Regions from separate parts of the Planococcus plakortidis genome, predicted to be linked through region 3. Evidence: riboswitches for the same ligand, from Rfam matches in the RefSeq annotation. Region 3 holds a riboswitch; each other region holds the start of a gene.

Region 1 (4,064 bases), 840 kb from region 3:
TCTTCGTCGTTCCTTTTTCAATTATGGCTTGCTATAATGAACACACATTAAGGGAAGCAGGTTGAGACTATGGAAAAACGGATGATGCAATGGCTGGCGGTGTTCCTCGCAGCGATAATCCTCGCAGCTTGCGGAGGGGCACAAACAGACGCACCGAAAGAAGCTGAAACCGGGCAGGCGGATTCACCGGTCGATACGGCCGCCCAGGAAAAAGCGGTGATGATTGCGAACGCCAAGACACATGTCTACACGATCTATACCGATTTCGAGCAAGGGTCCGGCTTTTTATACAATAACCAAGGCGACATTTTGACAAACGCCCATGTCGTGCGCGATGCCACGTTTATCTCACTCGTCAACAGCGACGGCCAGGAATTCGCCGGCAAAGTGATCGGCATCTCGCTCGATGAGGATCTGGCGCTTGTGCGGGTTGAAGAACTCGCAGGAAAAGAGCCGCTCGAGCAGGAAATGGAACCCGTCGATATCGGCACGCCCGTCATCGCCATCGGCAGCCCTGAAAACGCGGCGAATACTGCGACGGAAGGGGTAATCACCGATACCGGCGTCGATTTCTCGGAAGTCTTCGTCTATACGGATCTGTATGAAATGAACGCCTTGATCAAGCAAGGATCAAGCGGCGGGCCGCTGTTGGATGCAAGTACCGGCAAAGTGCTCGGCATCAATTCGGTGATGCTTGAAGACAATCCCGAAATCGGCTATGCCATTCCGCTGTACTTGAAAAAGGACTTATTGGACACATGGGCGAACAACCCAGACCCGCTGCCCGACTCCCAATTGGTCGAACCGTCCGTGAAAGATGCATATTTTGACGAGGCCTTATTGTCGAGTTTCATCGAAGCTTATTACGATTTGCTGCCGTATTCGATGAATGACGAGGAGCTCAATTATTACTCAACGTATCTGATGCCGGGAAGCCAAGCCGTCGAAGCGGTGGACAGTGTCATACAGGAGTATTCCGAAGAGGGCCGCGTGTTCGATTCGGTTGTGCCGGAAGTCGGTTCCGTCGAAATTGAAGGCGACCGTGCATACGTCGAAGCAGGCGCGGTGTTCAATTATCACGAAGCGAATGGCGAAACCGGAACGATCGACCACCGGCGCCGCTACACCATCGTGATCGACGAGTACGGGGATTACCAGATTGAATATGTGGAAGAAATTTAGGGCCTCCATTTTGGAGGTTCTTTTTTTGAGTGGATTTTGAGTGGAGAGCTTGCGCTGCAACCGGACGCTTTCCGGAGGGCTCGCATTGAGCCGCTTCCCTCGCTTACGCTCAGTCCAGGGTCTCAATTGTCTCGCTATACCTCCCGGAGTCGCCGGTTTTCGCTGCAGCTCTAGTTTTAGAATGAAAACGAAATGCATTGTTCATTGAAGGCAGGGTGTGGGAAATGGAGACTTGCTTACAACAGGCAGACCATTGCAGTATTTCCTGAAAAATGTAGAAGTTTTGAGCTTGCGCTGAAGGGGCATGCTTGCCGAGGGGCGGGCGTCGAGCCCTTATGGCTGCGCCATATAGGTCTCGCCAGTCCCGCGCGATCCCTCCGGCGTCAGCCCCTTTCGCTGCAGCTCTAGTTTTAAAGTGAAAACGAAATGCATCGTTCATTGAAGGCCGGGTATGTGAAATAAATGCTTGCAAGCGGCAGAACAATACCATGGTGTCAGTAAATCGATTCCAAACCATTTTCACTTTCGACTACCTAAGAAAATAAACCGAAACGGACGAAATCGCAAAAACCATTCACCCAGTCACTTTCCTGTACAACGAAATCCAAAAGCAGCATCGCGCTTAAGAGGGAAAGCTCAACCCCAGGCTAGGCTGCGGATAACTAGTAGGTGAAAAGTGCAAGCTAATTCCAATTAAACAACAAAACTCCTGCCATCTTAATTTCGAAAAGTTTTGAATTCGCAAGCCAGCTATGTTATTCTATTGCCGACAATAAAAAAATATCGCTATTCCACTAGGGGAGCCATGTTGGCTGAGACGGACAAGAGTCCGGACCCTTTGAACCTGATCTGGATCATACCAGCGTAGGGAAGTGGGCGAATTGTGAGCCTTTCTCCAATTTCTTAAGCTGACCTTTATCGCCGCTTCCTTACCTGGGAAGCGGTGTTTTATTTTGCCCAAAAAAGGAGAGAGCGACATGACATTTTGTAAAGAAGTCCGGTTTGAATGCGCAGATTTATGGGACGCAAGTTTTGAACACCCGTTTGTGAAAGGCATCGCGAAAGGCGATTTGCCGCTTGATGTCTTCAAATTTTACGTCATGCAAGACGCCTATTACCTGACCCATTTCGCGAAAGTGCAGGCGATCGGTGCCACGAAAGCCAAAGATCTTAAAACCACACAGTCTTTCGCGCATCATGCCGAACAGACCTGTGCCGCAGAACTTGCGCTTCATGAATCGTTTATGGAATTGCTTGGGGTGACTGAAGAAGATTGGCAACTATTCGAACCGTCGCCGCACGCCTATGCGTACGTTTCGCATATGTACCGCTCGGCAGAAGGGGATTTGGCGGATGTGCTCGCAGCCTTGCTTCCATGTTATTGGCTTTATTACGAAATCGGTGAACGTTTGAAGACTGCAACGCCGGAAGAACCGATATTCCAGAAATGGATCGGCACATACGGCTCCGAATGGTTCGGGGAACTGGTCAATGAACAAATCGCACGCATGGACCGGTTGGCTGAAGGCTTGCCGGAAGAACGCCGCGAGGAATTGAAGACACGCTTCAGAAGGAGCAGCTATTACGAATGGCAGTTCTGGCAGCAGGCGTGGACGATGGAAACGTGGGAACTTCCTGCACAAGAGGAGAGTGTCCGCCATGCTTAGGGATTTACGCGCACGTAAGCCATTGATCCATTGCATCACCAATCACGTCGTCTCGAACTTTCAGGCAAATGGACTCCTCGCGCTCGGCGTCTCGCCGGTCATGGGCGACGAGCAACAGGAAGTCGCCGAACTCACAGGACACGCCGATGCCTTGTCGCTCAATATCGGCACGATCACGGAGCGCTCATTAGAAAGCATGCTCATCGCGGGACGCGCCGCAATGAAAAAAGGCATCCCGATTGTGTTGGATCCGGTCGGTGCCGGGGCCACAGCTTATCGCTTGCAGGCCGTGAAGCGATTGCTGACGGAACTCGATATCACGCTACTCCGCTGCAATGCAGGTGAACTCGCAGCTATCGCAGGAGCGGACTGGCAAGCGCGCGGTGTCGACGCAGGAGAAGGGCAAGGCGATTTGGAAGCTATCGCTAAACAAGTGGCTGATGAATACCAAACAATTGTCGCGGTAACAGGCACAAGCGATTTAGTGACAGATGGCGAAAGGACCGAGCACATCACAGGCGGAGACCCGTTGATGGCATCGGTCACGGGAATGGGTTGTTTACTCAGCGCAGTACTTGCGGCATTCTTGACGGACGAAGAATCTGTCGCGCTTGATGTGCTTGCCTATGGCTTGCAGCTGTATGCGAACGCAGGGAGCCGGGCAGCTAAAAGCGCACTCACGCCAGGCAGTTTCCAAATGGCATTTTTTGATGAACTATCCAAACAGGAGGCGGTTCTTTATGGAAACTAAAGCGCAAGTACTGACGATCGCCGGATCCGATTCAGGCGGCGGTGCAGGCATACAGGCCGATTTGAAAACCTTCCAGGAACTCGGCGCATTCGGCTGTTCAGTAGTAACGGCGGTGACTGCCCAAAACACATTGGGTGTCCACGGCATTTATCCTATGGACCGAAAAGCAGTGAATGAACAGCTCGATGCGATCGGGACGGACTTCGATATCCGCGCGCTCAAGACCGGCATGCTGTTTGATGCCGGCATCATCGAAGAAACAGCTCAAGGCATCAAGCGCTACGGCTGGGACAAACTCGTCATCGATCCCGTCATGATCGCAAAAGGCGGCGCTTCCTTATTGCAACAAGAAGCAGTGGAAGCCATCAAAACGATGCTCGTGCCGCTCGCTGCCATCATCACGCCGAATATCCCCGAGGCGGAAGTATTGAGCGGAATCGACATCACCGATGATGTATCGCGAA
Region 2 (4,064 bases), 1.1 Mb from region 3:
CGGCAAAATCTCGACAGTCGTTTCCGGCATTTTCCGGTGGATGGCACGCACCGTCTCTGCAAAGACTGCAGCGCCTCCGTCCTTTAAATCATCACGCGCTACCGCTGTCACGACGACATGCTTCAAGTTCATGATTTCCGTCGATTCGGCTACGCGCTCCGGCTCGCCCCAATCCAATTCGTTCGGCAAGCCGGTCTTGACGGCACAGAACCGGCACGCTCTTGTGCATGTATCCCGAGGATCATGAAAGTCGCAGTGCGGCGCTCGCTCCAACATTCGTGGATATTCGGGCATCTTGCTTCTTCGCATACCGTGTTCAAATTTTTCTCACGCATCAATTTCTTCAGATCATTATAGGTTTCGTTCGTGTTCAATTTCACTTTTAGCCATTCGGGTTTACGTTCACGCTGCTTGGTTTTTGTCATCGCATAAGTTCCCCTTTCTCTTCTCGTCGGTAGTTCCACTCTTCACTCGCGTATTTGGCTTCGAGCACACGTACTTCTTCCAGCAATTCAGCTGGCGGTTCGAATTTTTCCAGACGGATGCCAAGCCCCGTTTCAAATCCAGCCTTGAATGCCTGCTGCACTTTTTCTAAGCTTGCCGGTTCTGGCATGAGCTCGTTGATCGCGACAGCGCGTGTGCGGAAAGCTTGGCGCGCCCTTTCCTTCACCGATTCACTCGGGTAGACGAACAATTCGAACAAACGTTTTTCATCCAACTGCAGCGGAATCGAACCGTGCTGCAAAATGATGCCTTGTTTTCTTGTCTGTGCGCTTCCTGCCGCTTTCCTGCCTTCAACAGTCAGTTCATGCCAGGATGGTTCTTCAAAACATACCGCCGAAGATTCTTTCGGCCGCTTAGATTCAGCAGCTAATTGTGCATGAATCCCTAAGTTCCGGTAGCCTTCGAGCAAGCCGCGGGAAATGACCAAATACGCTTCTTTCACTGACTTCGGCATGGATGGATGATGCTCCGGAATCACTATGCTGTAAGTCAATTCCTGGTCGTGCAGCACGGCTTTTCCGCCGGTCTGCCTCCTGACCAAGGGTACGCCCATTTGCGCAGCTTTTTCGAGATCGATGCTGCCGTTCAATTTCTGGAAAAATCCCACTGATATCCCAGCTGGCGCCCATCCGTAAAACCGGAGGGTGGGTTTCATGCCCGTCTTGCGCTGCCAGTTCATCAATGCTTCATCCATTGCCATATTGTAGGCCGGCGTGCAAAGCCCCGACTCCATATAGCCCCATGTTTCCTCCAAAATGTCTCAACTCCTCTCAGCTTATGCATGACTCCTAAGCCCATAAAAAAACACCGCTTTCCCATGGGGAAGCGGTGTATGCAGGCAAGTGGAAGCATACGTACCACTTCCCTACGCTGGCATGGTCCAGATCAGGTTCAAGGGGTCCAGGCATTCGCCCGTCTCAGCCAGTCAATCCCGGCTCCCCCAGTGGTCAGCTATGTATAGTTCTCCTTGAGCTTAACATTGTCCTTAAGAAATCTCAATATACAAAATAATTTTTCTTTCATTTTCATCCATTTATTTAAATTTATAACAAATAAAACTCTCCTTTTCCGTCGGATGGATAGGAAGAGTTTTACATCAGATGATGGTCTTGCCATTTTGCGCTAAAGCGAAATGGATGCTGTGCTGAAGGGTACGGAAGCATTCATACCCCGAAAGATCCACACCCGCTTCTGTGATCGTCATGCTGGTATGCGGTGAAATACCGGCCAGTACGGTCTTTGTGCCAATCAAACCGGCGGCAGAACCCAGTTTTTCGATGAGCATCGCGGCATGCTGGTTGAAGCTTTCATTCAGCCCGGTCAAATCAAGCAGCAAATAGCGCGCTTTGTATTTCGGCAAATTTTCAAGCGTCTTGAACAACAGCTCTTCAGCACGCGCTTCGTCGTAGCGGCCAAGAAGCGGTACGACGACGATATCTTCGAGCACCGGGATCAGAGGAGAAGAAAGTTCACGAATCATGTCATGGAGATCCGCCGTCTTTTCGTCCACTAGCTGTTCAAGTTCGCGGATTTTTTCGGATTCCTTGCGGCGTGCCAGTGAATGGATATTTTTTTCAATCGTCTCGTCCGATGGGAAATAACGGATCAGGCATCCTTCATGTCCTTCGATCTGAGAATGGACAACTTCATACCAAATGTTGCGGCCCAAAAGCGAGCTGAAGATCCCTGCATAATGGGCAGGCAAAAAACTGCCGCCGATCTTTTTTCCTTGTGCCACATTGATTTGATATTCCCAGCTGTTTTTCAGCGTCACTTCCAAAGTCCCGGCTTCGACGTCCAGATTATGGATCGTTGCCACTCCCCATCCGGCTGATGCATATGTATTGGTGATGAGTTCAGAAGCTCTCAGAACGGAGACCCCGCCCATTTTGTGGAAGTAATCCCCCACTACCTGGCCTTGCCGATACCCTGTCGATTCCAAAACGACAGCTGCCGCCTCTTCCCCGGAGATTTCCTCAATCGAATCAAAAAACATTTTCATTGCAGTGGAAGTCCAAAACAGCACCGAATTCTGGCCTTCAAAGAGGAAGCGCCCTTCCGTGAGGTCCCATTCAAAATCCAATCCGCCCACGTTAACCTTCGTTTGTTGCGTCATCGTATAGCCATCCTCCCTAATTAGTCCTATGGATTCATCATACGCGAGCCCGTAACCCCCATCAAGTTTGAATGTTTTAAAGCGTTTCAATTAAGGAATAGATAAACAAGAACGCTAAAGGAGAGGTGCTAACAATGGCAGAAAAAGACCGTTTCAACGAAAAGGAACGAAAGTCGAACGACGGGGCTCCAATGGACAATCCTGAACAAATCAAAACCGATAAAGAAACCATGACAGAGATGCACGAAGAAGAAATGAACGTGGATTCCATCCCTTTGGAAGATTTGAAGCAGGACATGAAAGACGAGAAAAATCCCCGTGACACTAAAGATGATTCAGCGAGTGAGGAAAAACATCCTGAATGATTCAATCTGCAGGCTCCTGGCCCGCAGCTTATCGGTAGATAATACCACTGCAAAGGAGAGAGTTGGATGGCACAAGAAGAACTGAAACAACAAGCCTTAAAAATATTGGAAGACAGCATGATCGGGACCTTGGCAACCATTAAAGACAACAAACCGCACTCCCGTTACATGACTTTCTTTAACGATGAATTCACTTTATACACGGCGACAAGCAAGCAGACGCAGAAAGTCGATGAACTGGAGAAGAACCCGAACGCACACATCCTGCTAGGTTACGAGGGTGAAGGCGTAGGCGATAGCTTTCTCGAAATCGAAGGGCAAATGTCGCTGCGGGATGACCGTGAGCTGATCGATAAAGTATGGAATGAGCACTTGACCGGCTGGTTCGACGGCCCTGAAGACCCGAACTTGATCATCCTGGCGATCACGCCGACTCGTGTGCGCTTGATGAACCGCAAAGGCAAAGATCCCCAAACAATTGAACTGTAAACAAAAAGCCTCCGGTACCGGAGGCTTTTTCATGTGCGCAACAACTCGCGCAATGCATCTTTATTAAATAGAAGATCTTGCAGATTGTATTCATCCAATACTGCCAAATAGGCATGCAATGCTTTGCCGAGCACTCCCCTCAACCCGCAAATAGGGGAAATCGGGCATGTATTGGTCTCCGAACTGAAACACTCCACCAAGTGGAAGTCTTCTTCCATTCGACGGACGACCGTCCCGACATTGATATTCTCAGGGCGGTCCGCCAAGCGAATGCCGCCTCCCCTGCCCCTGACCGTTTCAATGAATCCCGCTTTGCCGAGTTCAAAGGTCACTTTCATCAGATGGTTCTTGGATATATGATAAGCGTCGGAAATTTCCTGTATGGTGGTCAACTTGCCGTCTTCTTTCGTTCCTAAATAAATGAGTACACGCAATGAATAATCCGTATACATCGTTAACCTCATTGGTCTCACCTTCCCTGCACGTCCATTATACTCGCCGCCTGAATTTCTGGAAAGGAAACGCATCTGCGGAATCCAGGCTTTTTGCGCCAATATTCCATGTGTGACTTTTCTGTGAAATGAAATGTG
Region 3 (4,064 bases):
ATTTTGCGATAAAATCAGCAAAGGATAAAAGGTCTCCCGCAGTTTCGGCACGAGATGGAGGAGCATCGCGACGCCGAGCCCGATCGACGATCCGATGAAAAAGCCGAGAATCGATAACCGGATCGTCGAAAACAAATGACCGCTGTAATTCGGCCAACTGTTTACCGCTTCCAGCCCGATTTGATAAGGGGTCGGAAGTAGCCAGTCCGGCACTTCAAACAGCGGCACCAGCACTTGCCAGATGATCAATAAAAGGATGAGGACCAGAACCGGTCTCCATCCTTTTCGCACAATCATCACGGCCGGTATTTCTCCGTCAATTTATCCATCGATGCGCCGCTCGGCTGATACAGCACTTTGATTTGGGAGATGACGTTCGGGCTGCCGTTTTCGATCATCGCCTCGTTCATTTCTTCGACGATTGAAAATAACTGCGCCAGATCACCTTCCATCGTCGTCTCCAATGGATTGACTTGGTACGGGACGCCTGACTTTTCAATGACGGCGATCGCTTTGTCCACATACGGGATGACGTTTTCCCCGTTTTTCGTTTTCGGGATGATTTGAATACTTAAGAGTGCATTGGCCATCAGTTTTCCCCCTCCGGTAAAAATTCGTTGGTATACGCCTCTTCAACGTCCAGTTCCTCATCCAACAAGCCGTTGTCGAACATCCAGGCTGCATAATCCGCCCACACTTGCTCTTGTTGTTCGCCGAATTGCGGCGCATCGTCCTGATATTTCGGCGACAGCCATTCCTGGCTCGCTTTCACCAGTTCCGGGTCCAAATCCGGTACCGACTCGATGAGGATGTCCGCTGCTTGTTCCGGCTCATCGATGGCGAATTCATAGCCTTGCGACACCGCTTTGGTGAATGCACGCACCGTTTCCGGATCTTCTGCAATCATGTCTTCGTTGGTCATCAGGATCGGAGTGTAATAATCCAGTTTGTCCGAGTAATCGGTCAAATACTGCATGTTCAACTCATCGCCGCGTAACTCTGCTTCAATGCCCGTCCAGCCATAATAGATCCACGCAAAATCGATATCGCGCTCGACGGCTGTGAAAAAGTCGCTATTGCCGATATTGACGATGTCGACGTTTTCCACATCGGCGTCGTCTTGTTCCATGATGGACCCAAGCACCGCTTTTTCGACCGGCGCGCCCCATCCGCCGTAGGTTTTCCCTTCGTAATCACTTGGCGACTCAATGCCTTTGTCTTTAGGCGATGCAAATCCGGAGGTGTTGTGCTGGATGAGCGCCGCGATTGAAACGATCGGGATGTCCTGCACTCTCGCTTCCGTCAAACTTTCCTGTGCCCCGATGCCGAATTCCGCCTGCTTGGAAGCGACCAATTGATTGGCGCCCGCTTCACCCGGCAAAATGATTTCTACATCGAGCCCTTGCTCTTCAAAATAGCCCTTTTGCTGTGCCACATACAACCCGGTATGATTAGTATTCGGCGTCCAATCCAAGACCATCGTCACTTCTTGTAATCCCTGTTGTTCATTCGCCACATCGCTGCCCGGATTTTCCGCTTCGTCCGTGCATGCCGCCATCAGCAATACCGGCGCGATGGCAATCGTCCATTTTTTCATGTTGTTTCCCCCTCTGAATAGATCCATAAAAAATGATTTCAGGAGCTGAATCAGGGGACATATCCAATTGCGGATACAAAAAAAGCGCCCAAGGTTATGGAAACCTTGGGCGCATATCATCGCAGAATAGACCGATTTGAATATGTTCCCTCCGCTGGTATTAGCCAGTTCAGGTTCCAAGGGTCAATATCTCACGGATATTCTCTCAATCGGCAACACCGATTCCCCCACATGTGTTTTATGAAATTAGCATTTGTCTTTCAAAGACTATCTTGTCACAATTGCCCGAGATGTTCAAGCTCTGTCTAACATCTCGGTTGAACAAACAAGATTTCCTTACATTGGGACAGCTTCACCGCTATAAACTTTGAGTTCCATCGGTGCGCTCATGAACCCAGCCGCTTTTTTAGAAAAAGCCGTAAAATGCTTACTCGCGTTATGTGCTTCGATCGCTTGCGCATCTTCCCATACTTCAACCATCGTGAAATGGCCGTCCTTCTCTACCGATTTCATCAAATCGTATTGAACATTGCCTCGCTCTTGACGCGACGCGTCGATCAGGATTTTACTTTCGTTTAAAAAAGCTTGCTTCTGGTCCGGTTTCACTTGCAAATGTGCGTGGATAATCATCATGTGATTTCGCCATCCTTTAATGTGTATTTTTAATAATCTACGATATTGTCTTGCATGCGCCTCAGCATATCGCTAAGCGCATCCACTTCCTCAGCGGTAAAATCATGGAGCATTTGCTTGATGAAGCCCGTATTTTCTTTGCGGTATTCGACGATGCGCTCGCGGCCTTCATCGGTTAGGCTGACAAAGATTACGCGATTGTCCTCTGGATTTCTGCGCTTTGTGACCATGCCACTCGTTTCTAGTTGTTTCAAGTGGCGCGTCACCGCGGCGCTATCGATATTGACCAATTTTTGCAGCGTCGACTGATTGATTTCGTCCACTTTATAAAGCTGCGACAATAACTCATAACGCGACGCGCTGATACCCGTGCAGCGCTCGAACTTCGGGCTGATTTGATTGGTCAGGCCTTTAAACTGGTGCAGCACTTGTTCCTGCTTTGAAAATGAACACGGCATTAGCAAACCTCCTAAATGATCGATAAAGTCAATTGATGATTACACCTACTATAAATTGACCAGTCAAATATATTACATAAGCCCTCCGTACTTAAAAGGTGGCGGGATCAGCTCCACGTCGTGATTGTGTCGACCGGCAAGCGGTACGACTGGAAGCCTTCGCTCGCGGCTTTACCGATCGTCAAGAGCATAACCGGTACATAACGCTCTTTTTCCAAGCCGAATGTTTCAGCGATTTTCTCCTTATCATAGCCCCCGATTGGGTTGGTGTCGTAGCCGAATGCACGGGCAACGAGCATCAATTGCATGGAGACAAGCCCTGAGTCGAGCATCACGATGTCTTTCATCTGATCAGCGGACATGCCTTCATACATCGGCTTGAAATAATTGAGCTGGAAGTCTTTTACGTCTTCCGGCATGTAGCCGTGTTCGACCGCCTTGCTGTAAATTTCTTCTGCGTATTCATAATTTTTCCGGTCCCCGAACACCGCGATGACTGCGGAAGAACTCATGACTTTATCTAAATTGAATGATGCAAGCGGCGCGAGCTTTTCTTTTCCTTCTGGGCTGTCAATGACGACAAACCTCCATGGCTGCATATTGATGGAAGAAGGCGCTTTCGTTGCCTGCTCCAGGATTTCCGTCATTTCCTCGCGGCTGATTTTCACCGTCGGATTGTAGTGTTTTATGGAACGGCGTCCGTTGACGATTTCATTGAAATCATTGGTTTTCTTATTTTGCAGTGTATGCATGACGAATTGCTCCTTTTTCTCTCTTAATTGTTTTAAAGGATATTAATTGACCCCTCATTAATTGATGCCTCACACAATATAAACCCGCTGCAGGATAAATGCAACTGAAAAGTTTCACAGCATTTCTGTACTATAGAAATCGGCGATTAAAATCATATTTCGGAAAGCTTTTGTTCAAGTTTTTTTACATTCACCACTCAAACTTACGAACATCTCCAGGAAGAACTTTTTCTAAAAAGGCTATTTGTTCTAGGTTTAACTCGTAACCGATTAATTCCATTCCATAATGTTCAGAAGAGAATAGTGTTTCCCCCTGTCTTTCCAGAAATACAGAGAACCACTTCAGCCTGCGATTTGCATCAAGAGAACGCGTAAGAATGAATTCTTTCGCTTTTTCATTTAATTGCCCATTTGCAATAAGCAAATGGCCATCATCATGTTCTACATTCGGCAATTCGTTTATAATATCTTCGAATTTTGCCGTTTCTTCTTTCCAGCACTGGATCTCAAATGAATCTGCATACCCAAAGAAATGCTCGATCATCAGTATCCAAAACGCATAGTCATCTGCGTAAGAAAATGTTTCAGGCGTATCCGCCATGCTTGTAAGTTCATAATGCATAT

The links. A riboswitch is a leader RNA that binds a small molecule or an ion and turns the genes downstream of it on or off. The one in region 3 is predicted to bind thiamine pyrophosphate.
Region 1: it holds a riboswitch for thiamine pyrophosphate, as region 3 does, so the genes downstream of both, tenA (thiaminase II) here and BBI15_RS08245 (ABC transporter substrate-binding protein) in region 3, are expected to answer to the same signal.
Region 2: it holds a riboswitch for thiamine pyrophosphate, as region 3 does, so the genes downstream of both, BBI15_RS13405 (lipoate--protein ligase family protein) here and BBI15_RS08245 (ABC transporter substrate-binding protein) in region 3, are expected to answer to the same signal.

What each region holds. Positions count from the first base shown of each region.
Region 1 is NZ_CP016539.2:2,463,477-2,467,540, reverse strand. Features, by position in the region: gene BBI15_RS12475 (S1C family serine protease) at 70-1,182, shown strand; TPP riboswitch at 1,969-2,070, shown strand; gene tenA (thiaminase II) at 2,160-2,849, shown strand; gene thiM (hydroxyethylthiazole kinase) at 2,842-3,600, shown strand; gene thiD (bifunctional hydroxymethylpyrimidine kinase/phosphomethylpyrimidine kinase) at 3,590-4,064, shown strand, end outside.
Region 2 is NZ_CP016539.2:2,684,849-2,688,912, forward strand. Features, by position in the region: partial or broken gene lipA (lipoyl synthase) at 1-425, opposite strand, end outside; gene BBI15_RS13405 (lipoate--protein ligase family protein) at 422-1,261, opposite strand; TPP riboswitch at 1,350-1,456, opposite strand; gene BBI15_RS13410 (STAS domain-containing protein) at 1,601-2,620, opposite strand; gene BBI15_RS13415 (hypothetical protein) at 2,755-2,985, shown strand; gene BBI15_RS13420 (pyridoxamine 5'-phosphate oxidase family protein) at 3,052-3,474, shown strand; gene BBI15_RS13425 (RrF2 family transcriptional regulator) at 3,504-3,938, opposite strand.
Region 3 is NZ_CP016539.2:1,626,013-1,630,076, reverse strand. Features, by position in the region: gene BBI15_RS08255 (ABC transporter permease) at 1-297, opposite strand, end outside; gene BBI15_RS08250 (thiamine-binding protein) at 297-590, opposite strand; gene BBI15_RS08245 (ABC transporter substrate-binding protein) at 590-1,597, opposite strand; TPP riboswitch at 1,727-1,836, opposite strand; gene BBI15_RS08240 (putative quinol monooxygenase) at 1,934-2,230, opposite strand; gene BBI15_RS08235 (MarR family winged helix-turn-helix transcriptional regulator) at 2,260-2,688, opposite strand; gene BBI15_RS08230 (nitroreductase family protein) at 2,796-3,440, opposite strand; gene BBI15_RS08225 (hypothetical protein) at 3,631-4,064, opposite strand, start outside.